DNA from 2 places in the Paenibacillus sp. J22R160 genome. Region 2 is predicted to be linked to the other one. Evidence: riboswitches for the same ligand, from Rfam matches in the RefSeq annotation. Region 2 holds a riboswitch; the other holds the start of a gene.
What was found. Region 2 has a riboswitch for FMN ahead of AC58UW_RS16635 (DMT family transporter). Riboswitches for the same ligand answer to the same signal wherever they lie in the genome.
Positions count from the first base shown of each region.

Region 1: another riboswitch for FMN. It lies ahead of ribD (bifunctional diaminohydroxyphosphoribosylaminopyrimidine deaminase/5-amino-6-(5-phosphoribosylamino)uracil reductase RibD); the one in region 2 lies ahead of AC58UW_RS16635 (DMT family transporter).

Region 1 covers NZ_JCAUAU010000004.1:459,075-467,708, reverse strand. The annotation lists gene lysA (diaminopimelate decarboxylase) at 1-705, shown strand, start outside; gene AC58UW_RS12915 (LysR family transcriptional regulator) at 784-1,716, opposite strand; gene AC58UW_RS12910 (NADP-dependent oxidoreductase) at 1,828-2,760, shown strand; gene AC58UW_RS12905 (peptidylprolyl isomerase) at 2,827-3,258, shown strand; gene AC58UW_RS12900 (LamG-like jellyroll fold domain-containing protein) at 3,467-5,008, shown strand; FMN riboswitch at 5,189-5,370, shown strand; gene ribD (bifunctional diaminohydroxyphosphoribosylaminopyrimidine deaminase/5-amino-6-(5-phosphoribosylamino)uracil reductase RibD) at 5,605-6,714, shown strand; gene ribE (riboflavin synthase) at 6,731-7,402, shown strand; gene AC58UW_RS12885 (bifunctional 3,4-dihydroxy-2-butanone-4-phosphate synthase/GTP cyclohydrolase II) at 7,446-8,634, shown strand, end outside.
Region 2 covers NZ_JCAUAU010000006.1:297,616-306,249, forward strand. The annotation lists gene AC58UW_RS16630 (HAMP domain-containing sensor histidine kinase) at 1-915, shown strand, start outside; gene AC58UW_RS16635 (DMT family transporter) at 1,328-2,257, opposite strand; FMN riboswitch at 2,458-2,611, opposite strand; gene AC58UW_RS16640 (YjfB family protein) at 2,812-2,988, shown strand; gene AC58UW_RS16645 (CBO0543 family protein) at 3,074-3,622, opposite strand; gene AC58UW_RS16650 (DMT family transporter) at 3,745-4,650, opposite strand; gene AC58UW_RS16655 (aminotransferase-like domain-containing protein) at 4,767-6,203, shown strand; gene AC58UW_RS16660 (putative cyclic bacteriocin) at 6,830-7,165, shown strand; gene AC58UW_RS16665 (stage II sporulation protein M) at 7,212-7,679, shown strand; gene yknW (YknW family membrane protein) at 7,706-8,380, shown strand; gene AC58UW_RS16675 (hypothetical protein) at 8,491-8,634, shown strand, end outside.

The sequences.
Region 1 (8,634 bases), on a different contig from region 2:
TCGCAAATTTTTGAAGTGGAAGGCTTCCGCATGGCTGCTGAGAAAATGGCAAGCTTTGCCGTTCAAGTTCGTCAAGAAATTGGCGTTACTTTCAAAGTTATTAACCTTGGCGGAGGCTTTGGGATCCGTTATGTGAATGAAGATACTCCGCTTCCGGTTTCCGTCTATGTGAAAGCTATTACGGATGCGATTAAAGATAATTTTGGACGCAACGAATATCCGCTTCCCGAAATCTGGGTAGAGCCAGGCCGCAGCATCGTTGGCGACGCAGGAACGACCCTGTACACCGTTGGAACAACGAAAGATATTCCTGGTGTGCGCAAATATGTTTCCGTTGATGGCGGTATGACGGATAATCCGCGTCCTGCCTTGTATGAGGCGGTATATGAGGCTATGCTGGCGAACCGTGCTACCGAGGAGCCGACCGAGGTCGTATCCATTGCCGGCAAATGCTGTGAGAGCGGCGATATGTTGATCTGGGATTTGAACCTTCCGAAAGTGAACTCGGGCGATGTGCTTGCTGTGTCTTGCACAGGCGCATATAACTACGCGATGGCAAGCAACTATAATCGTATTCGCCGTCCAGGCGTTGTTTTCGTGAGCGAGGGGCAAAGCGATCTTGTCGTGAAGCGTGAAACGTTCGACAATATTGTCGGCAACGATCTAATTCCTGCAAGAATGAAACAAGTGAGTAAAACTGTTTAAATAGAAAACAGCCTGGAATTCCAGGCTGATTAAGGGCTATCCCTTAGGTCATTCACGACCTGAGGGATAGTTTTTTTATTAGCTGCGGGGATTCTTATCCGGAAAATAGGAAGTTACATAGTCGCGGAAAGCATCTGCCGCTTGGGATAAGTATCGATTGCGCAGCCACGCTAGCTGGAAGGTGCGCTGGCTTACCGGCTCATGGATGCGAAGCAGGTGGGGAGTATTGTCTTTGCGTTGTACGGCAGAAGGTGAAGAAGTGACCAAGGATACGCCCATTCCCGCTTGCACGAGACTGCTAATGGCGGAAAAGTCATTCACATCGCAGATGATTTTCGGCGAAAAGCCGGCTTGCTGGCATAAAGCATCCGTTTTTTGACGAAAGCGATGCCCCTCTTTCATAACAATGAACGAATCTTGAGCAGCTTCATGCAAATGTATGCTTTCGCGACCAACTAACCGGTGTCCGGGTGGGACAGCTAGCCATATTTGTTCTGTCAAAAATGGCCTACTCGCGATTCCTTGGTTTTCAAAATCAGAAGGCAAGCAGAAGGTGATCGCGAAGTCCACTTCACCACTTAGGAGCAGATGCATTTTGGACTCTTCCGAGGTTGATTGAGTTAGCTTGAAATTCACCGTGGGGTGCTCAGCGGCAAAAGAGCCAAACAGATCGGAAAAGCGGCTGATTGCGGTAGTTGCAATGTAAAGCTGGCCATGCTCGAGACCGGCCAAGTCCGCAATTTCGCGCTTGCCTTCTTCCAACAAACCAAGTGCGGCATTCACTTTGACTAAAAAGGCTTTGCCATAGGAATTCAGCTTAATCTGTCTACCCTGCCGATCAAACAATGGAACTCCCAAGTCAGCTTCTAGCCGCGAAATCGTCTTACTAAGAGCTGGCTGCGCGATTCGCAGGATTTCAGCCGCTTTCGTCATATGTTCTAATTTGGCAACCACTTGAAAATAATGAAGCTGCAGCATCTCCATCTTAGGATGTCCCTCCGTATCATTCATATACTCAAGGTTATATATAATTGACATTAGATATATTTTATTTTATGTAAAATACATTCTACAATGAGGGGAGGGCGATAGCAAATTCAGCGGAAGAGAGGGGATCGATAGATGGAAAACTTGAAGATGACAGGGGTAACGGTGTACCAGCACGGAGGGCCTGAAGTATTGCAGGTAGAGACGATGGATCGTCCTTCGCCAAAGGAGGATGAAGTGCTTGTTCATGTACATGCGGTTGGGGTATTACCAGTTGATTGGAAGGGGCGTCAAGGTTTGTTCAAAGCTATACGCCCCACGAAGTTTCCTTATATGCCTGGATCGACTTTTGCCGGGGTGATTGAAGTGGTGGGTGCAAGGGTCACGAAGTTTCAGAAGGGGCAAGCCGTGTTTGGACGCAGCTCCAACGGTGCGTATGCCGAATACCTCACAACAGACGTCCTGCGTATAGCGCTCAAACCGTCTGGCGTAAGCTTCGCAGAGGCGGCAACGATTTCTGGTGGTGCGACAGCAGCCTGGCAAGCATTGTTTAACCACGGGAACTTGCAGAGAGCACAGCGAGTGCTTATACATGGGGCTGGAGGGGGAGTAGGCTCATTTGCAGTTCAGATGGCGGTCTGGGCAGGTGCCCAGGTGATAGGTACCTGCAGCGCTGCCAATGTTGAGCTGGTTAAATCCTTTGGGGCTGCTGAGGTCATTGATTATACTTCGAGTAAGTTTGAAGATATCGTCAGTGAGGTAGATCTCGTCTTAGATACCGTTGGCGGTACAACGCTAGAACGTTCATATGCTGTAATAAAAAAAGGCGGCTTGCTCCTCTCTATTGCAGGGCAGCCCTCGCAGGAGAAGGCACAGGAGCTTGGAATTCGAGCCGAATTTTCCAATGCCTTGCTGCCATCCGAGACGATGGTGGAAATCGCACAGAGGATGGAGGAGGGGCATTGGAAAGCTGTCATCGGCCATTCCTTCCCTCTTCATGCTGTCCGGGATGCACATATCTTCAGTCAAACCGGCCATGGCCAAGGCCGAATTATACTCGAGATGTAGCTAGGTTTGTGAAATGCATGGTTTCATAGTAGAATAAGATATTATTGTCTAAAGGAGTGGACCACAATGGCCAAACAAGCAAAAATTAAACTAGCAGGCGGTGGCGAAGTTCTTATCGATCTTTTCGAAAAAGACGCGCCAAATACCGTTGCCAACTTTGAAAAATTAGCAAACTCCGGTTTCTACAACGGACTTGTTTTTCATCGTGTAATTCCAGGATTCGTCGCACAAGGCGGTTGTCCATCCGGCACAGGAACTGGCGGCCCAGGCTACCAAATTGACTGTGAAATCAACCCTAACAAACATGAGCGCGGCTCCTTGGCTATGGCTCATGCAGGCAGAAACACAGGTGGAAGCCAATTCTACATCGCTTACCAACCGCAGCCTCACCTTGATGGACAACATACTGTATTCGGTAAAGTATCCAAAGGTATGGAATTAGTCGATGCTTTCAAAGGCAGAGATTTGATGGAAAAAGTAGAAGTTGTAGAAGTTTAATTCAAACAGCTAAGCATAGAGAAGAACCTGCTGATAACCATCAGCAGGTTCTTTTTTTGCTTGTCAAAGCTCCATAATAACTTAACACACAACTGAGATTATCTATGTTAACCTGAAATTACCAACAAATAAAAACTAAACACATAACACTTTATACATTATACCCTATGTTTTTGTTGGAATTTATGATCAATGGAGTGAATTAATGATGTTTGCAAGTGTTTTTAAAGGTAAAATCAGGTCGGTTTTGTTCAGTGCTACACTGCTAACAAGCGTGCTTACGTTTGTACCTGCAGCAAGTGCTTCTGTGCCCACCGATCCGTCTCTTCAACTCAAGCTTGATGGAAATCTATTAGACACTTCCCCGAACAATGTGCCAGTCACTTTGCAAGGTTCTCCTAGTTTTGCAGCCGGACGTATGAATCAAGGGATTGGCTTTAATGGAACTTTGCAATACTTAAATCTGGGCAGTACCCCCGCCACGACATTTGGAACTGCCGATTTCACCGTTTCCTTCTGGATACGCTCTTCCGGGGTAACAGGAGATCCATCGATTATTAGTAACAAAAATTGGAATACCGGTGCCAATACGGGTTGGATGGTTTCCCTCCTCTCCGATGGGCGAATCAAATGGAACTTCACACCTCAAGGCAAAACTCGCAGTGACGCTTACATACCCGGAGTGGCTGATAACAGTTGGCACTTCATTACCGTATCTCATCAACGGAACGGTTCGGCCCGACTCTATAAGGATGGCGTCGAAGTAACCTCTGTTGATATCTCACAAAAAAATACTACGATTAATACGACTTACCCCACTGTTGTTGCGCAAGATGGCACGCTTAATTATCCAAGTAAATTAAATGCAAATCTCGATCATCTTCAAATTTTCAAAAGGGCGCTTAGCGCAAATGAAATCAGAGATATGTATCAATCGGCAGCAATAGGCTCCAGTAGCAAAAAAGTGCTTGTAATTGGCATTGACGGCACCCGTCCGGACGCTCTGCAAGCAGCTAATACACCAAATATAGATGCACTTACCGCAAGTGGCGCTTACAGTTTCAACGCAATGGCCAATTCTAACTATACATGGAGTGGGACAGGCTGGTCTACGGTTCAAACGGGTGTTTGGCTGAACAAACACGGCGTAACAAGCAATACTTTCACAGGAAGCAACTTCACGCAATATCCATCCCTGATGGTGCGCGCCGAACAATATGCCTCTAATCTATCTACAAATTCCATTGTTGCTTGGGCACCAATTAACGACAACATAATAGCTGGAATCGACTCGGAACTCAGTGTAACCTCAGATGATTTAGTGAGAGACAACACCGTTAGTTTGATGCAAAACGGCAGTCCGGATTTAACATTCATTCACTTCGATGATGTTGACCATGCTGGGCATACATATGGATTCTCACCTACGATACCACCGTACATGACGGCTATCGAGCAGACGGATGCAAGAATTGGTGCGATTGTTAATTCGATTCATAACCGCAGTACGTACGCGCAAGAAGACTGGATAATCATTTTGACGACGGATCACGGCGGTCTGGGAACGAGCCATGGCGGCAATAGCCTTCAAGAGCGCACGATTTTTGTGATTGTTAGCGGAAATGCAGCGACTCCAGGCTTAATCTCGCCTGCACCGAATCAAACAGATGTCATGATAACGGCCCTTAAACATCTGGGCATCCCAATTAACCCATCTTGGAACTTGGATGGTAAAGCTGTAGGGCTATAATTTGGTTATAAGAACTGAACACCTCCCGCCTTGTAAAGGGTTTGGGGGGTGTTTACTTATAGGGCAAAATCGGGTTGAACAGGTGCAAAAAGAGTCGTTTTTTGTTGGGCGAGGCAAAAAAGGCCTTGCTTTTTCGATGACTGAGTGATAAATTTTTCATAAGTTACTTTTCATATGTGTGCAAACCTTCGGGGCGTGGTGAAATTCCACACCGGCGGTGATTCGACGGCAGGATCATTTATCTGCTAACGATTAGTCCGTGACCCGTTTTGAAGCTAGCGGTACCTGATATACAGCTTCGCTACGGCTGACCCGGTGAGAATCCGGGACCGACAGTATAGTCTGGATGGGAGAAGGAATACGCGAACATTAGATTCGCTATGCATGCTTGTACATTTTTTCACGAGAACAAAAATTCGGCAGGTCTATGCTTTCGCATGGATACGTCGTGCTTGTTTGATTTGATCAAAAATGCAGCAAGTGTGAATGGATGAAGCTTCTTCGTGTTACCTAAACAATCTCTGGCCCCTATCCGATATACGGAGGGGTCTTTTTGCATTCTATTTCAAATTAGCTTGGAAAGGCAGTGAACACACATGCATGTCTTGAATGATGAAGCTTACATGAGGCTGGCTCTGCAAATGGCCGAGAGTGCTCTTGGCCAAACAGGGATTAATCCCGTTGTCGGATGCGTGCTGGTGAAAGAGGGACGTATCGTGGGAATGGGGGCGCATCTAAAGCGCGGACATGGCCATGCTGAGGTTCTTGCCTTGCAGATGGCAGGCGAGGAAGCAAGGGGCAGTACGGCGTATGTCACACTCGAGCCTTGCAGCCACTACGGTAAGACGCCGCCCTGCAGCGACCGTCTCATTGAAGCCGGTGTTACTCGTGTTGTCGTCGCGCGCACCGACCCGAACCCGCAGGTTGCGGGCACGGGGATCGCCAAACTGCGTGCCCATGGCATAGACGTGTCTTTTGGGCTACTGGGAGAGGAAGCCTCAGCCATGAATGAGGCTTTCAATAAATACATTGTCACGCGTATGCCCTTCGTGACACTGAAAACGGCTAGCACGCTCGACGGCCGCATTGCCTCCAAAACAGGCGACAGCAAATGGATCACGTCGCCTGCATCGCGCGCATTCGTGCATACCCTGCGCCATCGGCATCAGGGTATCATGGTTGGCGTCGATACCGTCATCGCCGACGACCCGCGCTTAAGCGCGCGCGGCGACGTACCGGCTGTGCAGCCGGTACGGATCGTCGCGGACTCGCGCTTGCGAGTCCCGCTGGGCGCCCAGGTGCTCACCGAGCAGGAGCGTCAGCCGACGATCCTGCTCGCCACCGCACAGGCGCCCGCAGAGCGGCGTGCCGCGCTGGAAGCGCGCGGCATCACGGTCCTCACCTGCGGGGACGGCCCGCAGGTGGACCTGACGCTCGCCATGCGGCAGCTCGGCGAGCGCGAGATCGGCTCCATCCTCCTCGAGGGTGGAGGCAAGCTTAGCGGCGCCATGCTGGAGCGGCGCCTGCTGGATAAGCTGGTGCTGATGTTTGCGCCGAAAATTATCGGCGGCGGGCAGGCAGCACCCATGAACATCACCTTCGAAGGCTTCGCGAAGATGGATGATGCAATTACGCTCGACCGGTTAAAGGTCGAGCAGTTCGGACCGGATGTATGCCTAACCGGGTATCCGATTTATCAGAGCTAACGAGTGGAGGGCTGTCATGTTTACCGGCATTATTGAAGAAATCGGCCACATGCGCCGCATTCATAGCGTAGGTCAAGCTATGGTATTAACGATTGGTGCGAGTAAAATCCTGGAGGACGTCCATCTGGGGGACAGCATTTCGGTGAATGGCGTTTGTCTGACAGTCATTTCGTTTGATAAGGAATCTTTCTCCGTAGACGTGATGCCGGAAACGTACCGGAAGACGAATTTGCGCAAGCTGCAAGCCGGCACGCGCGTGAATTTGGAGCGAGCGATGGCGGCGAACGGCCGCTTCGGCGGTCACATTGTGCAAGGACATGTGGATTCAACAGCAACGATCATTTCGCGTATTCCAGAAGAAAATGCGGTTGTTTATCGGTTCGAACCAGAGGATAAACACATTTTCCGATATATCATAGCTGGCGGTTCGATCACCATTGACGGGATCTCCCTAACGGTTGTCGATGTCACAGAGCGTGACCTAGCCGTTTCGATCATTCCGCATACACTGGCTCAAACCGTTCTGCATGATAAAAAAGCAGGAGATACGATTAACATGGAATGCGATGTTCTGGGCAAATATATGGAACGACTGCTAAAGTTCGGTCCTGCTGATGCCTCAGAAGGTGGCGGTAAAAAGCAAAGCACACTTACCGCGAGCTTTCTGGCGGATCATGGCTTTATGTAATGGCGGCTAGCTTACAAAGATAGTTTGGTTAGGAGAGGTGAATATGACAGAAATTAAATTCAGTACAATCGAAGAGGCACTGAAGGATCTCAGTTTAGGGAAAATAATTATCGCTGTGGATGATGAAGATCGCGAGAACGAAGGGGATTTTATCGCACTGGCGGATAAAACGACGCCGGAAGTGATTAACTTCATGATCAAAGAAGGCCGCGGGCTTGTCTGCACGCCGATTACAGAAGAGCGGGCTCAAGAGCTTGACTTGCCGCCGATGGTTGCAAGAAATACGGATTATCATGGCACCGCCTTTACGGTTTCTGTAGACCATGTAGATACAAGCACGGGGATTTCTGCACATGAGCGTTCAAGAACGGTTATGGGCTTGATCAATCCAGATACAAGACCGCAGGATTTCCGCAGACCAGGTCATATTTTCCCGCTAATCGCCAAAAAAGGCGGCGTACTCCGCAGAGCCGGACATACAGAAGCAGCAGTTGATCTGGCTGTTCTATGCGGGTCCTATCCGGCAGCGGTCATTTGTGAAGTCATCAAGGAAGACGGGACGATGGCTCGGGTTCCGGATCTTATGGAAATTGCCAAGAAACATGATTTGCACATCATTACGATTCAAGATTTGATCCACTACCGCAATCAACAGGAGAAATTGGTTGAGCGTGAGGTCGAAATTAAGCTTCCTACGGATTTCGGTACCTTTAAAGCGATCGCCTATACGAACCAACTGGATAACAAAGAGCATGTTGCTCTTGTCAAAGGGACAATTGACCCATCCAAACCAACGTTGGTACGTGTGCACTCCGAATGTTTAACTGGAGATGTTTTCCATTCTCACCGCTGTGATTGCGGTCCTCAACTCGATGCTGCATTAAAACAGATTGATGAAGAGGGCAATGGTGTATTATTATATATGCGACAGGAAGGTCGCGGCATCGGTCTAATCAACAAATTAAAAGCTTATGCCTTGCAAGAGCAGGGATTAGACACCGTAGAAGCGAATATTAAGCTTGGCTTCGCTCCAGATCTTCGTGATTATGGAATTGGCGCACAAATTTTAAAAGATCTCGGCATTACGCAATTGCGTCTGTTAACGAATAACCCACGCAAAATTAAGGGGCTGGAAGGCTACGGCCTTGAAGTCGTTGAACGCGTTCCGATTCAAATGGCAAGCAAAGAGGACAATGTGAATTACCTGCGGACGAAAAAACAAAAGCTTGGCC
Region 2 (8,634 bases):
ATGATGGTTGGCCTCATCGTGATTTCATGGCTGCCCTGTCTCATCATCGCCCGCTACTTCACACGTCCACTCGTGCAGATGGAACGTCACGTTGGACGCATGGCTGAGCGTGATTGGCATGATCCGATTGAAACCGGGCGCAAGGATGAAGTGGGACGTCTTGCCAAAGCCATCGAAGCGATGCGGCAGCGTCTCGTGCGCCAGGACCGCGCGCAGCAATTTTTCCTGCAGCACACTTCTCACGAGCTAAAAACCCCTGTCATGGTTATCCGCAGCTATGCGCAGTCCATCCTCGACGGGGTTTTCCCGAAAGGGACCTTGAACGAAAGCTTAGGCGTCATTCTGAAAGAAGGCGAGCGCCTGGAGAAGCGTATTCGCGACCTGCTGCTGCTCAATAAGCTGAATTATGTCACTGCTCGCGAGAAGCCTTTCCGCTCCTTTAAGCTCCATGAGGTCATCGAAGATGTGGTTGAAAGGCTGCGCTATCGCCGGCCCGAAATCGAGTGGGAGATGGAGCTCCCCCCTGCCACCTTGCATGGCGACCCCGACCAATGGAAGATTGCCTTGGAGAATATGCTCGATAATCAACTCCGCTATGCCAAAAGCGGCATCCGGATTATCCTCACATCGCCAGCAAGTGGCGAGGCCAAGCAAGCTGCAGCCCATTTCTCGCAGCTGCAGATCAGTAACGATGGTCCGCCGCTCGATCAAACGATCGCGGACAGCCTCTTTGAGCCCTTCCGCTCTGGCGGGGACGGCCAGTTCGGGCTCGGTCTTGCCATCGTGAAGCAGATCATGGACCATCACGGCATGACCGTGCGTGCCGCGAACGAGCGGAACGGGGTTTCCTTTTATCTGGAGCCTGGGGGAGCGGCGCAAAAGGATGGTAAGCCCAAGGTGCCGAAGGTTTCCTGAGGCTGCTTGGGGGCTGCTGCTGCGAGAAGCTGGTGGTGATACCGGCGTCGAGAGGCTGGCAAGCAAATAAAGAGGCTCTCCCAAGGTCATCATGTGACAGAGGGAGAGCCTCTTTATTGAGTTTTTGAGACAGCCTCTTCAGATTAACGGGAAATACTACCGCTATTTCGTGAAGTAACGCCAGCTAAAACAAGAATAACTGGAATTTCTCCTGTTAATGGTGGCGATTATGCTAGAAAGCGGAGCTGTCGGAGAAAAATAACGGTTATTTTTCCAGTTAATTGGATTTTCAGACGAGAATTGATTGAAATAACGGGAGAATTTCCCGTTAGGAATCCAATCAAGCTTAACATGGCAAGTTCCTCCCACGTGAAAGGTTCAGCAAAGGGGTCTGAAGCTTAATAACAGCACTTTAAGCCGCTGCTTTGCTCTGATTGCGGCTCATTACCCAGAGTGTCAGCCAAATCACGATGAAGCCAGCGAGCTGGCCTACGGTTAGCTTTTGCCCAAATACAAGCCAGTTCACACAGACGCCAACCGCCGGGAAGGCCAACTCAGCCAAAGTTGCAAAGAATGCCTTGGTCGAGGTCAGCCCCTTATAATAGAGGAGCATGGAGAGCAGGCCCGGGAAAAACGCCTGGAACAGCAGGTTCACAGCTATTAGTGTCAGACCACCGCTCGTTCCGGTTACGTGCCAAGCATCGCCGCTTGCAATAAGGACAACCGTCAGCAATGGAATAGCGAGCAGGAATCTGAGCGAAGTAACGATGGGGAAATCCAGCTTTTTCTGTAATAAGAACTTGCCCATGACGGTCGATCCGCCCCATAATCCAGCTGCAAGGATCGAGAATAAGCAGCTTATCGTCCCCAAATCTTTGAGACCCATCTCTGGCGACGAAAAGCCGAATGTCAGCAAATACGTACCAAGCAGCGCCACTGCAATATAGGTAAAAAATTTAGAAGGCAGCGTCTCTTTGAGCATCACGCGAGCCAGAATGATAGCGAACAAGGGCTGTAATTTCTGTAATAGCAGTATCGCGTTCGCATTGCCGTGCGAGAATGCAGCTGTAAATAAGATGGTCGCAATCGCCGAACCGCCCCATGAGATGAACAGCAAAGCGCCGATGACTCCTAGCGATAGCTTGCCGATCAAGGTTTTACGGTACTTCACCAGTACCGGCAGCGCATAGCAGGCAAGAAGCAAATGCTCAATAAACACGATTTGCGCTGAAGTAAAGCTTTTTAACAGTAAGATCCTGAAGAGTGGGTCGAGCCCCCAGAGCGTAGCTCCAAGTGCCACATACCAAACCCCGCTGATGCCGCCTGAGCGCGTTGAGATCACATTCGCGCCCTTTGTTCCTAGCTTAAATACATTTTCCAATTCAAAAACCTCCCACAATTGAGAGACTTTGAGCCTAGCTCAAAGATCCCTATATGATGTTTTGAATTGAACCTCCTGAAAGAGACAATGCCCCCGCTCTTATACGCAGCGGGGGCATTGACAAACAGACCTGCCAAAACCTAAGTTTTGAACAAGCTGTTATTCATCTTCTCCCATCCGGACTATAACCGTCGGCCTTGGATTCTCACCAAGTCAGTCCCAGCCTGCTTAACAGGCCGGGAGTCGCGGGCTTGAGATACATACGCACGTATCCTCACCGCCGGTAGGGAATTGCACCCTGCCCCGAAGATTCAATTATGAAACTTTATGTTTCACAAGTGTCCTACCAACAGTTCACTTACAAAACATAAGTAATATTATTCATGAATATTAGCACCATAAAATGAAAAAAGCAAGGATTTTTCATTCCCGCTTAAGCTAAGAAATTCCTACTCATTTTCCGATAAATAAAATGTTAGCTTATCATTCATAATCATTCATAGAGGAGGAGACTCATGGACATCTCTGCGCTTTCAATGCCCATAGCCCAGAACAACTTAGCTCAAGCTGTGCAAATACGTGTTCTTGACATGGCTAAAGACCAATCAACACAACAAGCTCAGCAAATGGTTCAAATGATGCAACAAAGTGTTCAACCCAATTTGGGTGGGAATCTGGACATTAGTGGCTAGTTTTACATGTAGGAGAAGGAGAATTAATGATTAATTCTCCTTCTTTTTCTTGTTGCTGCTGACCACAAACTTACTATTGATTCATCTACTTCATTTTAGAAATCGGAATATGGAAATACAGAATCAAGAAAACCACTCCCGTAAAACATAGCAACCACGACCATAACGGTCTCGTAAAATGCAGGCGCAGTCCAATGAACATGAAAACCCAGACGGCAATAGACCACCCAAAATTCCAGTTATTATCATATTCAAGCAAATTTATTAGTAGGAATAGTCCTTCAATGCAGGCAAAAATAGCCGACCAAATGGCGATATAAACGACTTGTTTCAGCGGTCGCGACTTAAAAGGATATTTGTGGAGGTACACCATCACAATGCAGGGAAGATTAGTAAACGCAATTAGAAAATCCGCGATTGTATGATTAGGCGTTACAGCGGTTTTATGAAAAACCCAAAGCGAATAATTATAACTTAGAAGGCTAACGAGAAAATCCACGCAGATGGCAAAAAGAATAGTTGGATAGTAGGTCTTCCAATTTCTCCAATCCCCGAAAAACCAAGCTGCAATTAAGCATAACAAGGCAATGATTACAGGCAGATATGAACCAATCAACTCTGTTATGTGACCCATCACTTAGCTCCATTCCATCAAACTTGCGCTGCCTGCGTTCAAATAGGTGCTCCTGCGGTTATTATTTCTATAATTGTTGATTCATATGAAACAGATACCAATTAACTTACAAATCTGTTTATTTACGCCGTTTTTCGTCTTAGCATCAGCTGTTTCAGGCTGTCCAGATTCGCACAAATCGTACCAGCGATGACGATTATCACGCCCACAGCCGTAACCCAAGTGATGGTTTCCCCATAAAATAGGACCCCCACGGCCAGGGCAATCAGCGGAGAAATGTACAGCCATGTAGCTGGAAAAACCGGATTCGTTTTCGCCACTAACCAATAGAACAGACTGTGTCCCACCATGGAGCCAATCACGATTAAATAGAGCAGCGAGCCTGCCGCCTTTGGAGAGAATAGACTTTGAACTTCCACATGCTCGGTAAACAATGAAAGAATCAGGAGCAGCAACCCTCCGCAGATCATCTGTGCCGCGTTCAGCGCAATCGGCGATGCCTCCGGGAATTGCTGAATGACCTTCTTGGAGTATAGGGCTCCCATACAATAGAACAGTTCTCCGACCAGAATCGCCACGCTCCCGATCACCCAAACGAGGTTCGCGGATACGGCAAGTTGTGGCAGCAATAGGATGATAATCCCTGCAAAGCCGAGTATGCAGCCAAATACCGAAAGCATTGTCGCCTTCAGTCGCAACACGAACGTTTGCAATATGAGAATCATAATGGGTCCAGTAGCCGATAATACAGCCGCAATCCCGGAAGACACATATTGCTCCGCCCAATACAAGGTTGAGAATGTGACAAATGTGAGACCGATGCCCGTAAGCAGCATCTCTTTGCGAAATAAAAGAGCTACGGTAGCTTTTTTGCGCCATAATAACCAACAGAACACAAGCAAGCCTGCAATGAAAAACCTCAAGCCTGCTGAGAAAAATGGCGGTGCTGAGGCATCTACCCCTACCTTGATCGCCAAAAATGTCGTGCCGAAAATTAGACATACAAGCAAATAATTAAAAATAATCATGACTGTTCCCCCTCTTGGTATGTATCATACTAGGTAAGTAACAGAACAGATGTATGATACTAGAACAGTTTTCCAAGGTATGCTTTATGATAGAGTAAACAGAGGGGGGATATGGGATGAAAGCTCCGGGATCATCTGGAAAAGAAGCTAACCTGCTTTTCAGACAGGCTTACGAATATATTGTAACCCGCATGGATCGCGGCGAGTGGCAAGCTCATGACAAGCTCCCCTCCATCCGGCTGCTTGCCCAAGAGCTGAAGGTGCACAGGCTAACCGTTTTTCGCGCCTATCAGCTGCTGAAACAAAATGAGAGAGCTTACGTCAAAGAGAAATCCGGTTACTACGTAAGTCCCAGCAAGACGGAGAAGCAAGTCTCTACGGTGCACGCGGAAAGCAATCGTTCGCTCACAACGTACAGCGCTCTAAAAAACTCCTTGTCAGAAATTCAGCAAATACCTGTCACGTACCAATTCTCGCAAGCATTGATTGATCCCAACTTGCTGCCGAATCTCTTTTTGTCCGAACATGTGAAGAAGGTTTTCGACATCTACCCCAAACTCATGGGCACCTACTCCAGCGCCCAGGGGGATGAGGAGCTTCGCGAGTATCTCTGCCGTTACATGGTTCGGCATCATAACCTCCAGCTCACTGTCAGCGATCTGTTGATTACCACTGGGGGTCAGCAGGCCATTGACCTCATCTCGCGGATCTACATCCGGCCTATGGATCCGGTCCTGGTTGAGCGGCCGACGTACAGCGCTGCACTTGATATTTTCCGCCAGCAGGGGGCGCGGTTCATTCCTGTCGAAATCACCCCGGACGGCTATGATCTGGCGAATCTTGAGAGGCTTATGGAGAAGCATAAACCGCGACTTTTTTATATGAATCCTACCTTTCATAATCCGACGGGCTACACGGTTCCAGCCGCACAGCGCAAGCAGCTCGTTGAACTGGCTGAACGCTACCGCTGCTTGCTGATTGAAGATGACGCCATTCATGAGATGTACTTAGACCAGCCTCCTCCTCCGCCCATGCTGACTTATGATACGGAAGGATGGGTCGTGTATCTCCGCAGCTTTAGCAAATATATCGCGCCCGGACTTCGTATTTGTGCCGTTATGGGTGGCCAGCACGTCATCAAATCGCTCATCACCGCCAAATCATTAGCTGACAACGGCACACCGCTCGTCAATCAGAAAATGTTCCTGCATTACTTCGAATCACCTCGGATGCAGCAGCATCTAGAGAAACTGCGCATCGCCCTGCTGATTCGCAAAGAAATTGTAGAACAGGAGCTAGCCTCCACTGGATGGCGCTGGGTTAGCCCCCAAGGAGGCTTCAATCTGTGGCTCCAGCTCCCGGACCACATCCCAGTCGACCAGCTGCTGGAGGAGTGCCTTCGGCAATCTGTCTCCTTCATTCCTGGAGTGATCTGCGATCCGCTCAAAGAGATGCGCTCTTGGATCCGTTTGAGCTATTCCTTCGTGAATGAAGAGCATTTGCGCGATGGCGTTAGACGGTTGATTGGAATTGCAGGGAGCTATACGATTTGAATAGCGGGAAAATCTCAGGCTGTCGGGAAAGTGCCCTTTTTTTATATACGCTAAGAATGTTAGGTGCATGGGTAGCGGATTTTTCTTACTCTAAGCAAATGTCCTTTAAGCGTCATTAGCGATCATCTGCCAGTCCCAAAACGGCTTGTTATTCCGCTATTGCCGTCTGGAACGTGCGTGCTCTAAGCATTAAAACCGTCAAGGAGTGGCTCCCAGACGATGGATAACTTATCTCAATAATCAATTTTTCGAAAGAATAACACGGAATATGAAATGCGAGACTCCCTGGTAATGAACCAACTTTATACTTAAGCATCCTTTAGGCGCATGTAAGCGATACCGTTGGTTTGACTCCGTGGGCGCTCCTGATCATGGCTTCCAGCAGTGACTATAATTGTACCGCAGCAGCTAAGCCAAACTACAGATTGTGCCTCTTTCAAGGCAAGTCTGTTCATATTCTATTGTTTTCATATATTCACTTTCACGGATTTAGGTATTTATTAACAATAACTTCCTAACTATATTAATCTGGGATAATATAATATATATTGTATTATTATGGAAACTATTGTATACTCAATTTGTAACTATTTACATATTATCCCAAAAATAGGAGGTGAACGAAAATGGTAATATCAAATAGAAAAGGTATTATGCTTTGGACTGTAGCAGGTCTTGCGGCTTGCTTAGCCTTCATACTTACTCAAGGTATTCTTTTCCAACTATATGGATACGTAAGTTGGACTGGGGTAGGGTATGCTGCTGTTAGTCAGATTTTAAACATTATTTTGACTGGCTCATCCATTTATTCTGCCGTCGTTGCAATTGTTGGTGTGTTCTTGGGTGGTCCATGCTGTTGTATCCCTATAAGTATTTATGATAAGTATAGGGTTACATGTCCTGCAATTTTCAGGACATGTAACCCTATTATTAGGATGAAGGAAGTGTTCCAATATAGCTAAATTTTTGAAGTTAAGAAATTGTCTATACCTTTCTATTCTTGTATACGTGACTGGTTGTATAATAGGTAGCCTTATTACTCTGATCCTACATATGGATATCGGCAATCTATCTTTTATCAAAAAAGATTCCACTTGGACAACTCTTTTTTTACACAATTTGTATGTGAATGGATTATTAGTACTAGGGGGTGTTTTACTAGGTTTTCCTACACTGATCATTCTTTTCGTAAACAGTATAATTACTGGATTTCAATTTTCTCAATCATTCCTCACAGGACAAATTTCTGAATTGCTTTTTGGCATCATGCCGCATGGCATTTTTGAAATCCCTGCCTCTATACTTAGCGCAGCTCTCGGATTTCAAATATTCGGCTTTATTTACACCCGAATATTTGGTAAGAATAGCGCCTCTTGGGATTTCTTCAAATTTGCAAAGAAATGCGTTCTTATCATTTTATTAACCTGCATTGCGGCTATGATGGAAGTATTTGTACAGCTTTATAGTACAACCTAAATTGATTAGAAGGTGAATTCATTAATATGCAGACTGAGTTAGTCAACCAAGAAACAAGTCCAAATCAATCTCCAAATCTAATAGGGTTTCTACATAGTCCTGTTGAACACATAAAGCGGTTAAAACATAAGGCTCCTATTTTTAAACCGTTTATTATCATTTGCATAATCAGTATGGTCTATACTGGTGTCATTTCATACTTAAGTGTCCCCGATCAGTCACTGATTGAAGCTTCAAATGCAATCCATTCCTCACTGCCAAGATTAAAGCTGACAACTAGCATCTTAGCGGGACTATTTTCCATAATTCCATTATTTTTTTCTTTGTTGATTATGGCCATTCTACTGAAATTATTTCTTGTATTTACTCATAAAGAGTTATCATTTAAAACGATTTTTTCACTTAATATCCATATGAGTGCAGTTACTCTTCTGGCAAGCACAATAAATCTGCTTATCAATGGAATTACATGGAGTGGGCAATATTTATCCTATACCAATCTAGGCAGACTATTTATTAATAATTCAATATGGTATGTATTATTTATGGCATTAGATCCTTTTGCGATTTGGGTAAATGTCTTATTGGCAATAGGACTACATTATCTTGCAGGATCGACTAAAGTACAAATTGTGATCGTAATTTCCATTGTTTTTCTATTTTCTATCGCTGCAAATACAATTTCACTAATAAAACTATAGAAATCACCTGCAGGAGATGAATGCAACTGATGATACCAATTCTGACCTCCTACATAAAAATTCGGTTATTATATTATACTTCCCATAGATTTCATTTCCTTACCCAATTGATGCATCAATGGTTTGGAATTAATTTAACAAGAAATGCGACCATCGCCTCCATGATCCTGCTGACACTTTTGAAATATGGTTTAATTGGTGTCGGATTATTTATTTTCATCCAGAAAGGCAAAGTATATCTCAGTAACTGGGAG